DNA from 2 places in the Lysinibacillus sp. Y5S-8 genome. Region 1 is predicted to be linked to the other one. Evidence: riboswitches for the same ligand, from Rfam matches in the RefSeq annotation. Region 1 holds a riboswitch; the other holds the start of a gene.
The links. A riboswitch is a leader RNA that binds a small molecule or an ion and turns the genes downstream of it on or off. The one in region 1 is predicted to bind preQ1.
Positions count from the first base shown of each region.

Region 1 (9,313 bases):
TCTAACATCCCTTAAGACTCCTTCCTATAACGCAAATACTCATCAAGCCCTTTTTTTCGCAGTTTACAGGCCGGGCATTCACCGCAACCATCCGCTATAACACCGTTATAGCAAGTCAACGTTCTTTCTCGAACAAATTCCAATGCCCCAAACCGATCAGCAAGCTCCCATGTCTGTGCCTTATTCAGCCACATCAACGGTGTATCAATAACAAAAGAATCATCCATCGATAAATTTAACGTTACATTCAAGGATTTAATAAAAACATCTCGGCAATCCGGATATCCGCTAAAATCCGTTTCACAAACACCAGTCACGATATGCCTAGCTCCTACTTGACTCGCTAAAACACCTGCAAATGAAAGAAAGAGAAGATTTCGACCAGGGACAAAAGTCGATGGAAGCTCACCATTATCTCCTTCCTCTACTGTAATATCTTGTCGTGTCAAAGCATTTGGAGCAAGCTGGTTCAGGAGTGACATATCAAGAATATGATGCTTGATACCAAGTTCACCCACTATCTCCTTTGCACATTCAATTTCAAGGCGATGCCTTTGACCATAATCAAAAGTGACTGCCTCAACCTCTTCAAAACGTTCCCTTGCCCAAAACAAACAAGTTGTACTGTCCTGACCTCCACTAAATACAACAATTGCTTTTTCCTGCTTCATCTATAAAACTCCCTTATATCGAAAAAACAGCACTCTAAGAAAAAGTGCTGCTTTCTTCTTAGTTTTTTTAAGAGGGTAGCTAAAAACCTCTTTCTTGATGGAACTATTTAATTCTCCATTTATCGATTATCAATTTTTTCTGGATTAAGGTCGTGGTTCATTAAACGATAATTGGCGATTTCTTCGTATTTTGTTCCTGGCTTCCCATAGTTACACCATGGATCGATCGAGATACCCCCACGTGGCGTAAATTTCCCCCAAACCTCGATATATCGAGGATCAAGCAATGCAATTAAGTCATTCATAATGATATTAACGCAATCTTCATGGAAATCACCGTGATTTCTAAAACTGAATAAATACAATTTCAGTGATTTACTTTCAACTATTTTTTTATCTGGGATATACGAGATGTACATCGTAGCAAAATCAGGCTGATGTGTAAGTGGGCATAAACTAGTAAACTCTGGACAATTAAATTTAACGAAATAATCTCGATTGGCATGCAGATTATCTACAGCCTCCAATACCTCAGGTGCATAATCATAGGAATACTTTGTACCTTGATTACCTAATAGGGTTAAATCCTTTAATCCTTCTTCATGACTTCGGCCAGACATAAAAAAACCTCCTTGTAAAATGTTTCCCAACACTTTTCAAGAGAGGCATCACCAAGCATTCTATTTAAAACATACGTAAACACATAAAAAAAAGCCACGTCCAATATGGACATGGCATTATTGTCATGTTTCCATAGTTTTTTATAGAGGGTATCAGCTATGAACCTCTCCCGTTCTAGTCCGGGCATTCTTTTCTTCACTATCGTACAAAAAATAATACAGCACGTCAAATGGATTTTTAAAAAAAATCTTTCTGTATGGAGTGTGGTTTGAAAGCATTACTAAAGAATTGATTCAAAGGATTTAGAATCGGATTTTTATATTTTCTTTAGAACCGTCGCACTTACTTATGGTATGGTTCACCGTGATGAAGCTAAATGAATTTTTTATCATAAGTTTATTTCTTCATGATAACTCCACATACTATAATTTTCGAACTTTTCACCTACTAAGGTTTAAATTGGTTAATCATCTCTACTAAATCCAATTAACCATCATCATCTTTTTTTAACAACTTTCAAAATTCGTTACAATCTAATGCCAAAACGAAGCGAACTTTAAAAATACGAAACATTGGGACAAAAGAAATCAAAAGTTATATAATTTAGTACTACGACTATCATCACGGAAAATAGAATTTAAAAAGCTACTGTTTGCAAAACAAAAACAACAGCTTCGCCAAGTTGTCTAATTTTTTTAAATGTCTATTATATAAGTGCAGTTCCCTCTCATGAGTAGTCAGTTTATTTTATAAAAGAATAGCATATGGTTTACTTCACTATAATAAGCTTTCTTCTTCACTATTACGCTTAAGTCTATCTTCCCTTAAAATTTCACTCAATCCCTTTAATTTTTCATTCCTCTTATATCTAGAGCTCTTCATATAGATTCTCTTTAATATATCATTAGCAAATACAGTTTCAATATCTACATCTATACGCTCTGTTTTTCGCCCTTCCTTATCTTCTTGAATCTCATGTTTAAACAATGATAAAGCAATAATATTCTCATAATCTTCATTTGTAATAATTACTTCATTTCTTATTTGGAAAAATCCACCACCTTTCAATAGTAATGCTTTAGTTCCATGAATGTATAGATTATATAAACGTATTATGGCACGATTTTTTGAGAAACCCAATGATATAGGCTGAAAACTAATTGAAAATTGATCTTCATAAACTGTTATTATATAACGTAATTTGTTTTCTAAGTGATGATAGTTGATAAAAGAAGAATCCGATTCAATCATTTCCAATAAAGGTAATAATAAATTATATTTAATTACACTTTGATCTTCAGAATTATCTAGTTCACATATATAGTCAAAAGTTGTTTGTATCATTCTATAATTGTATGAACGTTTTCCTTGAGTTTCATTACTGATACCAGTGAGGGCATATTTTTTCAAAAACTTTTTCTGAGTCTCTTCATCACTCTTATATACATGATAGGCTGAAAAAAATTCTTGGAAAATATTATGTACAAAATAGTACTTTTCACCTTCTTTATATAAAATACATAAGCACACTCTAAAGTCATAAAGTAGATCCCCTCCACTGATATTTAAACTTTTCAACCATGAATAGCTTTTAATTATTCTATCAAGTTTTTCTTTGATATACTCTTCACTAAATTCATCTTGAGAGGCATTTGTATCAAAGTATGTTAAAAAGCAGAAAGCTGAAAAAACTTTCATCATTTGATACTTAGATAATGCCTTGCTACGAAAATCTCTGATATAAGCAATTTTTCTACCATCATGCCTCTCAAATAACTCTTCAAATGCTTTTATTAAGAATGCACTTTTTTCCTTTGGAAAGTTAGAATTTTCTCTAAATAAAGAAAGCATCAATAGCAATAACGTAGGATTTGAAGCTATACTTTCATATTCATCATATAGACCTTCTGATAGACTTTTTATAAATTCGTTTTTGATTTCTTCATCATATTTAGTTTTTTCTATCATCTGTATAGCTTCTTGCTTAGTAAGGCCATTTGTTCTCAATTCATATAATTTAATAAAATTATCTAAATGCCCTTTAGGCATATATCTACTCGAAATTACCACCTCATTCTTCTCATATTTTGTTAAAAAATCTTCAAATTCCTGTAAGAAAATTTGAGATTTATTAGATGAAATCTCATCATAGGCATCAAACAGAAACAAAAATCTTCCCTTATCTAACATATACTCAAAAATCTGTTCATTCAATTCAAACCCTGTTACATTCATTTCGTTATAAATAAAATTAATAATACTTCTTCTCTTAATCTCCTCATGATTATATTTTCTAAGTTCAATATATACAGGGATTTTATTTTTACTTTTTTTCTCATCCATAAGAATCGTTAACATAGTATGTTTTAATAATGTAGATTTTCCAATACCACCATGTCCAGTAATCCATACATATTTCTTTTCATTAATGTAGGGTAAAAAGTCAATAGCTGCGATTTCTTTTTCAGAAAATTTCCTTCCTTCTCTAATCTTTTCTTGTAAAGCAGTTGGTTGAAATATCTCAGTTAAATTTTGAGTTCTATCATTCAAAATTGTTCTAACCTTATTAAGATTAGTTATGGTTTTTTCAAAATAATTCCCAAAATTTTTATTATAATTAGACTCAAACTGTTCCCATTTCTCAACTAAACCGTTTATCGTTAAATCATTTAATTCTTTCAAATTATGTTCTAATAACGTAGTACCGAATAATTTTCCTATTACCATACAACTTCCTCCTTTTTATGTTAAAGTGCAATAATTTTTTCCATAATTTTATTATAACAGCATTAATAGGATAAAATATTTAGGTTTTAATAGTAAAACCTTGAAAAGATGAGGGCTTTCCTTTTATTCTTATACCATTCTTTTCTAACAACATACTTATTTTTCATTTCATCATCATAAGTGACCTCTGTTTTAATTATGCTTTTTATTATTTTCACTGACTTATGCTCCTTTCCGAATTTCGTTCCAAATAAATAAAAGTCTAAATATCGCAAACGATACTTAGACTTCAAATGTTTATATACTACGATTAGCTATGTTTAAACTCATCTACCTCTTCCCGAGCTTCTTCTTCCGTTTTAAAAATCCACTTTTGAAGAAATCTGAGCTTACTTGGTTTAAATCATAGTCCATTTCTTCTCTATAAAATGACTTTTATTACATCAATAACAAGTGTTATCCATAACTTACATAGATCATATATAAACGAAACAGTTTCCATAAAGATTTTTGTCATGAACCATAAAATATATAAAACTATTGGTAAGGTTAATATTATTCTCAACGAATTTCTAAATATATCTTTTAATATAACTTTTAAAGGTAAAGGTTTAAATAACGAAAAAGTATTCCTTAACCTAAAATGCCATTTAATTCTTGGAAAAACATTTCTATACCACTTTTCTTTCAACCATGATATTTCATATGGTAGTAATCGTTTACCCCATAATCTAATATAATTAAATTGATTTAATATTAAGTAATGAGTCTTACGAAAACTTACACCAAATAATTTAAGATTATGCTGTTCATACTCTCCAGCCTTTATATATTCAATAATAATATTAAACTCATTCCAATTTGTTTCTGATTCATTTATTTTGTCCTTACAAATTCTTTCCCCTCGATAGACTTCTATATCCGAAACGTCAACTGATACCTGAAAAATCCTTTTTCTATTTTGAAAGAACTCTATTCTACCCTTTAATTGCTCTATTTTATCTCTTAATTCGTTAAATATCACAATCTCACGAGTATTATCGGATTTTCTATAGTTCTCAATTATTCTTGTTTTTATTGGAAATGTATCTTTGGAATCCCAACTGTCAATATCAGGGTAATGTTTTTCTAGCAATTTTTTAAACTCGGAATCACTTTTCTTCAATAAAAGATAAGTAGTCGTTACTAATATAACAATAAATATTATTACATTTTTATAGTTATAAATTAATTCTATACTTAACAACACAGTGGATACTATAATTTGATATACTTCATTATTATATTTTTTTATATAATAGATACCAACAAAAAGTATACATAAAATGTATAAAAATCTATATTTTTTTATACTGTTATTTAATATTTTAATTAATTCACTCTCCATGTGTTCAGTCTCCTTCACTTTACGCATAAAACTAGAAGCCTTCTTTACTATAGAGTTGAAGATGCTGTTATTTTACCCCAAATACAGAAAAACCTCACTTACTTATGATACGGTTCACCCTTCATAATCCTAAAGCTCCGATAAACCTGCTCGACTAGCACGAGCTTCATGAGCTGGTGTGGGAGCGTCATCTTACCGAAAGATTGTTGTTCATCAGAACGTTTTAGCACGTCATCATGTAGGCCGAGGGAGCCGCCGATGACGAAGGTGATTTTGCTTTTGCCGTAGGTCATGAGGGATTCGATATCGGCTGCCATTTGTTCGGAGGTTTTCATTTTGCCGTTGATGGCTAGGGCGATGACGTAGGCATCTGGGCTTATTTTGGCTAGTATGCGTTCGCCTTCCTTTTTCTTGACGATGTCCATTTCGGCTTCACTTAGTTGTTCAGGTGCCTTTTCGTCTGGTACTTCAATCAAATCCATTTTTGCATAGCCGCCAAGTCGTTTTACATACTCATCGATTCCCATTTTTAAGTACTTTTCTTTTAGTTTGCCGACTGATACAATCGTTATATTCACACGTTATCCACCTTTACAATTCATTTACAAACAAATTATCCACAAAAGTTATCAACATATCCACAGGTTACTTCTATATATAGTGTAAAGTTATTTACTTGATACAATATATTCTGCTGGCTGTTCACAGTAGCTACACTTTGTGGATAACTTTTTATCCTCTTCGATTTTATCCATAATTGGGAACACTTTTTGCTCTGCTACAAACATGTCTAAAGCGTGTTCTATATGGCTTTCACAGCTGTATTTTTCCATTTTTTTACGTCTCCTTATTTTCCGAAATTTCCACAAACTTATTCACAAATCAGTCTATGTTATCCACAACCTATTGTAACAAAGGAATGGCATGTATGGAAGAAGTGCCTTCTTCTCACGTTTGCTTGTACAGAAATAGTATTCACAATTTTCTAGTTATCCACAATATTTCATAAAAGCCTTTCTTCATCCTCGCAAAAAAACGATGGAGAACTTGTTAGATCTCCATCGCTCTTCCTATTCTTTACAATGTATTACCGTTTGTTAATGTTAGTGATAGCTCGACTAATTTACCTTGACGGTAAACTTTTAATGTTAGTTTATCACCAATTTTTTTCTCATTATATAAATGCTTGCGTAAATCAATAGTTGTTTCGATTTTTTGACCATCCATTTCCACAATAACATCATATTGTTGAACACCTGCTTTTGATGCAGCTGAGTTATTCATGACATCTGTTACAACAACACCTGTTGTCACCTCTGCAGGTAATTTTAATGTTTGTTGCTGATAGAATGATGGGACATCTGTTAGATCTGCTAGTGACACTCCCATTGTTGGACGTTTCATTTCACCATTTTTCTCTAATTCCTCGATAATTGGAATAGCTGAATTAATGGGAATAGAGAATCCTAAACCTTCCACGGAGGATCGAGCGATTTTCATGGAGTTAATCCCTACTAATTCTCCAGCTAAGTTGACAAGGGCTCCACCACTATTTCCTGGGTTAATCGCAGCATCTGTTTGTAATACTTCTTGTTGCCAATCTTCCGTACCATCACCATTTAAGTCTACTGGTACAGAACGGTCTTTCCCAGAAACTACACCTGTTGTAACTGAGCCGTAGAAATCTAAGCCAAGGGGATTCCCAATTGCAATAACTGTTTCGCCTTGTTTTAATACATCAGAATTACCGAATGTCGCAACTGTTTTTACATTTTTAGCGCTAATAGAAATAACAGCAAGGTCTGTCCAAACATCATGACCTACTAATTGAGCTGGTTCTTTCGTTCCGTCTGGCATTGTGACCTCTAACTGTTTTGCACCTTCAATCACATGGTTGTTTGTGACGATAAAGGCTTTATCTCCTTCGATTTTATAAACAACACCTGAACCGCTTCCTGCTTCTTTTGTCGTTGTTGATGGTGGACTCCAAAAGCCTCCACTCGTTATTTCTTGAATATTCGTAATACCCACAACTGCTGCTGAAGCTTTATCTACTGCGGATGTCACATCGGTTGTTATCTCTGTCGCAACTTGGTTAATCGTTGTGTTATTTTTTCCTGTACCACTTGATGTTGTCCCAGGCATTTGATTGACTAGTCCAGGTAACATAAGCCATACAAGTAAAGCACCTATAATCACACCGATAAGACCACTAAAGAAATAGCCTCCCTTTCCTCCGCCACCGCCTTTCTTTTTATGGCGCTTGGCCTGCATTTCTTGCTCCTCACGCTCTAATCTTTCTTGAAGAGGTGATTTCGGTACTTCATCATTTTTTAAGAAATCACTGTTTTTATCATCATCTTGGAAATAACTCAAGTTCCTCATCCTTTCCTTTAGTGCTATTTGTTAATTGTTACCCTAATCTTACAATTCAAACATTAAAATCAGATGAAAAACAAATAAAATGGGCATAAAAATAGCTGCCCAAAGCATTTTTTAAAATGCCTTGAACAGCTCCAAGTTTTGCCTAAATAGCTTATGATTAAACCGTGACTAATTTTGTTGGTTCTTCTGCATCTGTATCAAAGAGATGAACATGCTCACCGACAAGGATGCCACAAGATTGCAAAGTTTGAGAGACACTCATGCGTGCCAGCTCTTTCATATTATTATCTTTACTTAAATGCGAAAGATAAATATTGGTCGTCTTATCAAATACAACTTCACTCATTGCGATAGCTGCATCCTCATTAGACACATGTCCTACATCACTTAATATACGACGTTTAATGGACCAAGGGTAACGTCCCATTTGAAGCATGTTGACATCATGATTACTTTCAAAAACAAAGGAATCTGCTCCACGGATAATCCCTTTCATACGATCACTGACATAGCCGGTATCTGTAATAATGACCAGCTTGCGATCATTCTCATGGAAAGTGTAGAACATTGGGTCTGCTGCATCATGTGAAACGGCAAAGGACTCAACAGCTAAAGAACCAAAATACTTCACTGTATCCATTTCAAATTCAAAACGCTGTTCTACAGGAATATCACCAACTAGCCCATCCATTGCCTGCCATGTTTTGGCGTTTGCATAAATTGGTACACTATATTTTCGTGCCAGTACACCAATGCCCTTAATATGATCACTATGCTCATGTGTAACAAAAATACCACTAAGCTGCTTCATATTACGGTCGATTTTTGTAAAGAGCTGCTCCATCTTTTTCCCACTAAGTCCCGCATCGACAATAAAAGCATGGTCGTCATTCTCTACATAAATCGAATTTCCTGTACTGCCACTTGCTAAAACACTAAATCGCATTATTCAACTCCCCAGTCTTCTTCTCCGCTCTCCTGCTTGTCCTCCTGGATTTCAATGACTTTACCTTCTACTGCATTGACAAAGTACTCCTCTTTTCCTCCATCAGGTAATTTCACTTGAACCTCCCACGTTGGCACCAGTACCTGTGTACGCGTTAATTTAACAAGCGTGGAGTAACCTAACTTCATTTGTGTAATGCGCGAGTCTGGTTTGAGCGGTCCTTTTGCATACAATGTTTGAATAATTTGAAGTGGTGGAATAACCGTTTCCTGCTGCTCCATTTCTTCAATATTATCAATCATTGTTTGTTCATACATTATTACTTCGTCATTTGTATTCCATTTTATTTTTAATGAACCATTATAATAGAACATTCGATTATTCGTCTTTTGGAAAAAAACAGCGATGCGTTCTTCTCGATCTATTTTCCATAAAGCATACGATGCTCCTTCATTGACATTGGCTAGAACAAAATCTGTAAAGCTTGCATCATCATTCACATTACGTAATTTAACAGGCTTCATGAAAATAGCACGAGCCTTTGTATTATCATCCGTAGGGGTGACCTGTTGATTG
Region 1 is NZ_CP145889.1:4,629,804-4,639,116, forward strand. It holds gene queD (6-carboxytetrahydropterin synthase QueD) at 1-8, opposite strand, end outside; gene queC (7-cyano-7-deazaguanine synthase QueC) at 12-671, opposite strand; gene queF (preQ(1) synthase) at 791-1,291, opposite strand; PreQ1 riboswitch class I at 1,419-1,465, opposite strand; gene V6670_RS22755 (NACHT domain-containing protein) at 2,070-4,019, opposite strand; gene V6670_RS22760 (hypothetical protein) at 4,441-5,406, opposite strand; gene rlmH (23S rRNA (pseudouridine(1915)-N(3))-methyltransferase RlmH) at 5,505-5,984, opposite strand; gene V6670_RS22770 (CxxH/CxxC protein) at 6,075-6,239, opposite strand; gene V6670_RS22775 (trypsin-like peptidase domain-containing protein) at 6,484-7,782, opposite strand; gene V6670_RS22780 (MBL fold metallo-hydrolase) at 7,949-8,737, opposite strand; gene yycI (two-component system regulatory protein YycI) at 8,737-9,313, opposite strand, start outside.

Region 2 (9,313 bases), 540 kb from region 1:
TTGACTCCCGTGGGATAGATCGGCATTCCCCCCACAGGAAATCAAGTAGCCTGCAACGGACATTCATTTTCACCATTGACAAAACGCTATTGATGGATTTTTTTTACACTATAAAAAACGCCCATACAAGTGTATGAGCGTTTTGTCATTAACCTAATAAAGCGCGGTCTGAATTCATTTTTTCCCCACGAATGCGTTCAAATTCGGCCATTAAATCTGGGATTGTTAATTCATGCTTACGGTCTTCAGCAACCTCTAAAATAATTTGGCCTTTGTCCATCATAATAAGACGATTTCCTAAATCCAAAGCTTGTTGCATATTGTGCGTTACCATTAATGTCGTTAACTGATCTTTTTCAACTAAATACTTCGTAATACGGGTAATTAATTCTGCACGTGATGGATCAAGTGCAGCCGTATGCTCATCCAGCAATAAAATAGAGGGCTTTGTGAAAGTAGCCATTAACAGTGACAATGCTTGCCGTTCCCCACCTGAAAGTAAGCCTACTTTTGCAGAAAGCCGATCTTCTAGACTTAAACCAAGCATTTCTAATGATTCTTTGAACAAGGTACGACGCTTTTTGTCCACACCGATGTGCAGTCCTCTACCCTTATTTCGTGAATAGGCCAGTGCTAAGTTTTCTTCAATTGTCATCGTAGGAGCTGTTCCCGCCATTGGGTCTTGGAACACACGACCAATGTATTGTGAGCGTTTATATTCAGGCAAATTTGTAACATCATTACCATCAATAGAAACTGTGCCAAAATCAGGTGTTAAGGCGCCTGAAATCATATTCATCATCGTTGATTTCCCTGCACCGTTACTACCAATGATTGTCACAAAATCACCTGGCTTTAAGTGTAGATTAATCTCTGCTAGTGCAATTTTTTCATCTGGTGTTCCTTCATTAAACACCTTATTAATACCATGTAATTTAAGCAAGGCCTTTTCCTCCTTGCTCTACTGTTTTTACTCGTGACAGCTCTGCAGCACGCTTCGCCTTACGTTTACGTTCCTTACTCTTATTGATAAATTGTGGTACGATCAGCGCCAAAATAACGATGATAGCCGTAATTAATTTCATATCTCCTGAATCAAGGAAATCTACACGTAATGCTAATGCTAAAATAATACGGTAAATGATAGCTCCTGCAATGACTGCAAAAGTTGTACGGATAATGGTCTTTGTCCCAAAAATGGCTTCACCAATAATAACCGATGCAAGACCGATGACAATCATACCAATCCCCATACTAACATCGGAGAACTTCGAATATTGTGCGATTAAAGCTCCAGAAAATGCGACAAGCGCATTGGAAAGTCCAAGCCCTAAAATGATAAGTGTATCTGTATTTGCAGAGAAGCTACGAATCATTCGTTTATTATCACCAGTTGCTCGGATAGCTAGCCCGACCTCAGTCTTCAAGAACCAGTCTGCTATTAACTTAATTAAAATCGTGATGATTAATACGACTATCAGCACACTCCATGTATTTGGTACATGCTGAAAGCCCATGCCTTTTAATAGGTTATTGAGAGCAGCATCGATCCCTAAATCACTCCAAAATGCTTGAAACTTTGAAAAAATCGTTTCTGAGTTTAGTAGTGGAATATTCGGGCGACCTATCGTATTTTCTGCAGTTAACCCCATGATGCGCAGGTTAATCGAGTATAACGCAATCATCATTAAAATCCCTGATAATAGTGGATTAATCTTTCCTTTCGTGTGAAGAATTCCTGTCATACATCCAGCAATAAATCCAGCAACAATTGCCACTAAAGTCGCTAAGATTGGGGAGTAGCCAAGCAAAACCATTGTTGCTGCAGTTGCCGCCCCTGTTACAAAGCTTCCATCAACCGTTAAATCCGGAAAATCTAACACCCGAAACGTTAAATATACACCAAGTGCCATAATTGCATAGATGATTCCTTGCTCCACTGCGCCAAATAATGCTAAAAACATCGTTGAATCATCTCCTAAATCTTTTTATTATTTCTACTGCTTATAAATGAAGATAAAGCGGGGATAGTTCTCCCCCGCTTCGATTTATTTTTCTAGAAGTTCTGCACCCCAAGAATCTTTAATTTCAATTCCTAAATCGTCCGCTACTTTTTTATTGATTAATAGTTTCAGATTTTGTGGATATTGTGCTGGCGTCTCGGCAGGTGTTGCTTCACCTTTTAAAATTTTCACAGCCATTTGACCAGCCTCGTAACCGATATCGAAATATTCAAAACCATAAGCAGCTAAACCGCCTCGTGCAACAGAGTCTAGCTCTCCTACAACAAGTGGTAATTCATTTGTATTAGCAACATCAATAACAGACTCTAAAGCAGAAACTACTGTATTATCAGTAATAATATAGAAAGCCTCTACCTTACCAATTAGTGATTCTGTTGCTTGTTTTACATCTGCTGAAGTAGATGCTGACGCTTCTACTACTGTTAAGCCTTGTTCATCCATCACCTTTTTCACTTCTTTAACTTGTGCAACAGAGTTTTGCTCACCAGCATTGTAGACCATCCCAACATTTTTGGCGCCAAGCTCTTTTAGGAATGCGACTGTTTTAGAAATCGTTTCAGGATGTAAATCAATTGTTCCTGTAACATTTTTGCCTGGCTTCTCCATTGATTCGATCAACTGTGCACCAACAGCATCTGTGACAGATGTGAAGATAATTGGAATATCACTTGTGGCTGTTGCCGCTGCTTGTGCAGAAGGTGTGGAGTTAGCAAAAATTAAATCTACGTTTGCACTTACAAGATTGTTAGCAATCGTGGTGTTAAGACTGTTATCTCCTTGTGCAATTTGTGGATCGTAGTCAACTTTTAAGCCAGCATCTTCAATTGCCTTTTTAAAGCCTTCCGTTGCTGCGTTTAATGATGGATGCTCTACAATTTGAGTAATCCCGATTTTATATGTTTTATCCTCTGTATTTCCGCTCTCACTTGCATTGTTCGATTCATTCCCTTTTGAATCTGTTGAACTAGATCCGCTACTACCGCAAGCAGCAAGTAGTAACACTAATCCAAAAAGAAGGAATGAAAGCTTTTTTACACTGTTCTTCACAAATAATCCCCCCGATTATATTCTCAATATCTATCACACTTTATCCAAACAAAGTGTGAATGTATCGCTATATTATCGTTATTATCAAGCTCCGTCAATAACATTATGAATGTTCTGACTTTTAAAACTGACGAAATATTTTAGTTTTTCATTCAATTCGCCGCTTTAAACCGCTAAACTACGCTATTTTAGTTATTTGCTTTCTTTTTAAAAAATAGTAAAAAATATTTATGACAATTTTACGAAGTGTGTCATATAGACAAAAAGTCTGACATTTGACTTCTGCTAGATATCTATAATAAAATATTGTCTTGTGTGAAAGCACCGTGGTTCGTAACCATCCCACGCAAAAAAACTAAGGAGAAATGAATATGAAAATAAAATTTTTAGCAGCAAGTGGTATTATTGCAGCGCTATATATTGCGGTGACAATGCTTGTTGCACCGTTTGGTTTTACAGAGGTACAATTCCGTGTATCTGAAATGTTTAACCATTTAGTTGCCTTTAACCCACGCTTTGCCGTAGGGATCATTATTGGTGTATTGATCTCTAATCTATTTTCACCACTTGGCATTTACGATTTAGTGTTTGGTGTTGGTCATTCGATGATTACACTTGGACTGTTCATTTTAATCTGTAAATATGTCAAAAATATTTGGGCACGTTTAATTATTAATACACTATTATTTACATGCACAATGTTTATCATTGCCTTCGAGTTGAATTTAGCCTTAGAACTACCATTCTTCTGGACTTGGCTAACAGTGGCTGCAGGTGAATTTATTGTGTTAGCTGTTGGTGCACCGATTATGTATGCACTCAATAAACGCCTTCACTTTCATCATTTGATTTAACAGACGAGTCTTTTTAGATTCGTCTTTTTTTCTTGACACTATTCTGAAAATAAACTACAATTCTTTCTAATATAAATGCAAGGAAGAAGAGTAGTAGCAAGCATGGTTACTTTCAGAGAGCTGGTGGATGGTGCAAACCAGTAGTAGGTACTTGTGAATGGACTTCAGAGCAGCCTTATTAAATGTAAGGACGATTCGCTCCCCGTTATCGGAGTAAGAAAGCGCGCAAAAATTGCGAATGAAGGTGGCACCACGGTTACTCGTCCTTTTTAAGAGGATTAGAGTGGCTTTTTTTATGGAAAAATTAGCATAGAGGAGTCGAGTAAAGATGAGTAAAGTAGTAGAGAAAAAAGGTTATTTTGGAGAATTTGGCGGAAGCTTTGTTCCAAAGGAGCTTCAAAATGTCTTAACTATTCTAGATGAGCATTTCCAAAAGTTTAAAGATGATGAAGAATTTAAAAAAGAATTGGATTACTATTTCCGTGAGTATGTTGGTCGTAAATCCCCACTTTATTTTGCAAAAAATTTAACAAAGCAATTGGGTGGCGCAAAAATTTATTTAAAACGTGAAGATCTTAACCATACAGGCTCACATAAAATTAATAATGTATTGGGACAGATTTTACTAGCCAAACGTATGGGGGCAAATCGCGTTATTGCTGAAACAGGTGCAGGTCAACATGGTGTAGCAACTGCTACTGCTTGTGCCATGTTTGGAATGGATTGCACTATTTATATGGGCTTAGAGGATACAAAACGTCAAGCATTGAACGTGTTTCGCATGGAGCTTCTTGGCGCGAAAGTAGTAGCTGTTGATAAAGGGCAAGGACGTTTAAAGGATGCAGTTGATGAAGCATTCGCTGACTTAGTCGAAAACTATGAAACAACGTTTTATTTATTAGGTTCAGCAGTTGGGCCACATCCCTTCCCATCAATGGTTAAACACTTCCAATCTGTGATTAGTCGCGAAAGTCGTGAACAGATTTTAGAAAAAGAAGGAAAGCTACCCGCAGCGATCCTTGCCTGTGTTGGCGGTGGCAGTAATGCTATTGGAGCATTTGCAGACTACATTGCAGATGAACAGGTTCGTCTTATTGGAATAGAGCCAGATCAAGCTGCTACATTAAACGAAGGTTCGCCCGGAGAGCTACATGGCTTCAAATGCTTAGTATTACAGGATGCAGACGGCAATCCACTACCAACCTATTCAATAGCTGCTGGTTTAGATTATCCTGGAGCAGGTCCAGAACATAGTCATTTAAAAACAATTGGCCGTGCTGAGTATGTGACTGTGACAAACAAAGAAGTCCTTGAGGCATTTCAAGTACTTTCGAAGGTTGAAGGGATTATTCCTGCCCTTGAGAGCTCACATGCGGTCGCACATGCTCTAAAATTAGCACCAACTTTATCATCTGAAGAAAGCATTATTATTAATATCTCAGGTCGTGGTGATAAAGACGTGGAACAGGTTTTCCACATGTTAACTAAATAATTCAATAAAAGAGCAACTTCCATAAAAGGAAATCGCTCTTTTAACTATATCAATGATCTAGGTATATTTCAGCAATACTATCATGAAGCTTAGCTTCTAGGAACTGTCAATATTCAGAATACTAATATATTTCAGTTACGTAATTTAATCTATATATGCCAACAATTCTCTTTTATAGACACATAAAAAAACGGATGTAGACTAATTCTACATCCGTTCCTTTAACGATTAGGAAATTGCCTTTTTATGCAGTTTCATTTTTAGTTTTTCTAACATATCTATCGTCATTTTGGCTAAATCATACTCTGCTTTGAAGCCCCACTCTTTTTGAGCTGCATCAATATTTAAAGAGTTTGGCCAGCTGTCTGCAATCGCTTGACGCACCGGATCAACCTGATAATCCATTGTGAAATTTGGTAAATGCTTCTTGATTTCAGCTGCGATTTGTGATGGTTCAAAGCTCATCGCTGTAATATTAAAGGCATTGCGATGAACGAGCTTACTACCATCTGCCTCCATTAAATCTACAATAGCTTGTAAGGCATCTGGCATGTACATCATATCCATAAACGTACCTTCCTGAATATAAGATGTGTACTTACCTTGCTCAATTGCTTCATAGAAAATTTCCACTGCATAATCAGTTGTACCACCACCTGGAGGTGTTACATAAGAGATTAATCCAGGGAAACGTACACCACGTGTATCAACACCAAAACGATTGAAGTAATAATCGCATAATAATTCACCCGCTACCTTATTTACACCATACATAGTTGTTGGACGTTGCAAAGTATCCTGCGGTGTATCTTCCTTCGGTGTAGATGGACCAAATGCTCCAATTGAACTTGGCGTGAAAAATTGCATATTTAACTCACGAGAAACTTCCAATGCATTCATTAAACCGCCCATATTTAAATTCCAAGCTAACAATGGATTTCTTTCAGCTGTGGCTGATAATAATGCTGCTAAATGCATCATCGTATCTGCACCAAAGTCCTTTGCTAAATCGTGCATTCTTTGTCCATCTGTCACGTCCAATATTTCAAATGGGCCCTTAGTATGTTCAAGCTTTCTAATGTCTGTAGCAAGTATATTGTCCTCTCCATAAATACCACGAAGTTTTTCTACAAGCTCAGAACCAATTTGACCAAGTGCCCCAGTAACAATAATCTTTTTCATTTCTCAAAACCTCCACATATGAACAATTGTACTTACTGAAAGTACAAATATATATTGATAAACATTGATTTAATAACACTTTCAATGAAACTCATTATAATGTGTTCGTTTTGAAAATACAACAATTATATTAATAATATTCATTAAAAGGAACATATAATCCCTTACTTCCAGTATATGAGCACTCAAAAAATATTGTGCTACAAAAATATATAAAATACAATTGTACACCTCAAAAATACAAACGATTAAATCTTTCATAAACTAGTTTTGTAACCACGCAAAAAAAGAACCTTCTTTGCTAATTTCTGCAAAAAAGACTCCTTTTCAACATTATTCTTTAATATTAAATTAGATTGAAAAACGTTTAACAGCAATTTGCAAAACTTTTGATACTTTGCGCAATTCTTTAATGTAATTATGGAATTGTTGTTGAGCTGTTAATTGATCTGCTGTTAACGTAGCAACATGCTTAGTGGATACGGCATTCGTATCCGATATAGCTGTTAACATAACCGCATCCTCACTCACCTTTTGGGTGTGAGTGGCTATCTCTTGAACTGTAGCAGATACTTCCATCATATAAGGCTTGATTGTATGTACTTTTTCTAAAATTTGATCAAAACTTGTCGCTGTTTGTCCTGTTACGGCAACACCTTTTTCAGTAGCCAACAACACGCCCTCCATCATTTGTACTGCATAGCTCGAATCTAAATGGATATTTTGTACAATGGATGTAATCGTTTGTGTTGATTGGACTGTTTGTTCCGCAAGCTTCCGCACCTCATTGGCTACAACCGCAAACCCCTTTCCATGTTCTCCTGCTCTTGCTGCTTCAATGGATGCGTTTAACGCTAGTAAGTTGGTTTGTGCTGTTATTTTTTCTATGACCTCAATCATTTGATCGATTGATGAGGCACGCTCAACCAAGTTAAAGATAGCTGTATTCGATTTTTCTACCGCCTGCTTAATCGTCTGCATTTGCATTAAATTAGCCTGTACAATTTCAGTTCCACTCTCAGCATCTCGGGCTGTTTGATGAGCAAAGCTTTCCACGACCTGTACTTTTTCTAAAATGACTTGTACATCATTTAAAACTTCCTCTAAAGAAGCAGTATTGGAAGCCAATTTACTAGTAGAAGCAGCCGTTGAATCTGAAATAGATTGTACATCTTTTGCTATTTTTAACGTTGTTGTTGATGATTGCTCTGAGGATCCTTGCAATTTACCTGTCATTTCTTCTACTTCATAGGCGCTGTCCGTTACAGTATGGAGTAGGCGTTTTACCTCTGTGACCATTTGATTGTAAGACAGTACTACCTCACCAAGCTCATCATGGGCAACATAACTTGCATTCGCAGTGAAATCGCCTTGTTCTGCTCGTTTTAATAATGATTTCAATTGACGTGTTGGTACATTGACTGCCTTAGTTGCAATAAATCCTATCAGAATGACAAGCAACACCACCGATAAGCATACGCCACCTAGTAACCAATAACCAAATTGCACATCTTGTTGATAATACTTCTGTTGATCCTTCGCTTTTTCAACCAAATAATTTTGTGTTTCTTCTAATAATGTATGGCTTTCCTGACTTATTGGTAGAAATGTCTGCGAATAGAACTGCTCTAGCTCACCTTGGTTCAATTGCTTATAGCTCTCAATCAATTCTCCTTGCTTTTTCAGCAAGGATTTAAATTTTTTAATTTGATGACTCATTTTTTTATCAATTTCTTGGCTATCCAATTGTGTTAAAGGCTGTGCCATCTCTTTTAAAATAACCGTCATTTCTTGATAGTCACCCTGAGCATCTACGATAAAATCTAATTGACGCTGTGATTCTTCTAGCTCGTTCAGCCAACCGATTGGGACAAGTCCCTGTGTGTAACTCTCACTTGCATGCCACGACATTTTCCTTAAATAATCCACACTAAATACACCTAGCAATACATTCGATAATACACAAACAATCATGAGTACAAGTAACTTGTCCTTCACCTTTATGAAACGGAAAAAATGCATGATCCCTGGCTCCTCCTCCAACTCTTACCAATAATGATAGTATGAAGATATAAAGCCAGTGTTATGTTTTTGTAAAGATTGCAAGAAGAATTAAGAATTTATGCCCATTATCTAGTTTTATATAGGTAATTTACCACATAAATGACTCCCTACCATTGATCCTTAATTATACTATTTCTGACACCGTAACCTTCCATGCGTTCCAAACGTTTATCGTATTAATAAGGAATGGAGGTATTATATTTGTCTCAACTCAAGAGGTTGGATGTAAGTTTAGTAGTTCATTTTCTTCTACTAGGTGGGATTAGCTGTCTTTTTGTCCACTCCAGTAGTGTAAATTAAGCTCCTTCATCATCAATATTATCGAACATCATGCTTATGGGAATTATTATGACTATTCATAAGTCTTATAAAGGTAATATGTTTAAAGTAGAGGACTAACAAAATGCAAGTAGAGAAAAGACCTTCCTATTCTCTACTTGCTAAATTAAAAGGGGGATTAATTAGTTAAAAACTCCTTAATACTGGCATGATATTGATCGATAAATATTTTCGCTTCATTATTAGGTAGTTTTAATGCGGCTAATGCGGCACCGCCAACTGGTAGGCTATAAGCACCCATAAAGTCATACTGATTGCTATTATTTTTATCAATGGAGGCTAATTTTTCAATAAATAACGTCAACTCATTA
Region 2 is NZ_CP145889.1:498,136-507,448, reverse strand. It holds gene V6670_RS02390 (ABC transporter ATP-binding protein) at 149-943, opposite strand; gene V6670_RS02385 (ABC transporter permease) at 936-1,964, opposite strand; gene V6670_RS02380 (ABC transporter substrate-binding protein) at 2,049-3,071, opposite strand; PreQ1 riboswitch class I at 3,392-3,436, shown strand; gene V6670_RS02375 (QueT transporter family protein) at 3,443-3,925, shown strand; T-box leader at 3,997-4,196, shown strand; gene trpB (tryptophan synthase subunit beta) at 4,254-5,417, shown strand; gene V6670_RS02365 (L-threonine 3-dehydrogenase) at 5,646-6,599, opposite strand; gene V6670_RS02360 (methyl-accepting chemotaxis protein) at 6,951-8,621, opposite strand; gene V6670_RS02355 (BadF/BadG/BcrA/BcrD ATPase family protein) at 9,121-9,313, opposite strand, start outside.
Region 2: it holds a riboswitch for preQ1, as region 1 does, so the genes downstream of both, V6670_RS02375 (QueT transporter family protein) here and queF (preQ(1) synthase) in region 1, are expected to answer to the same signal.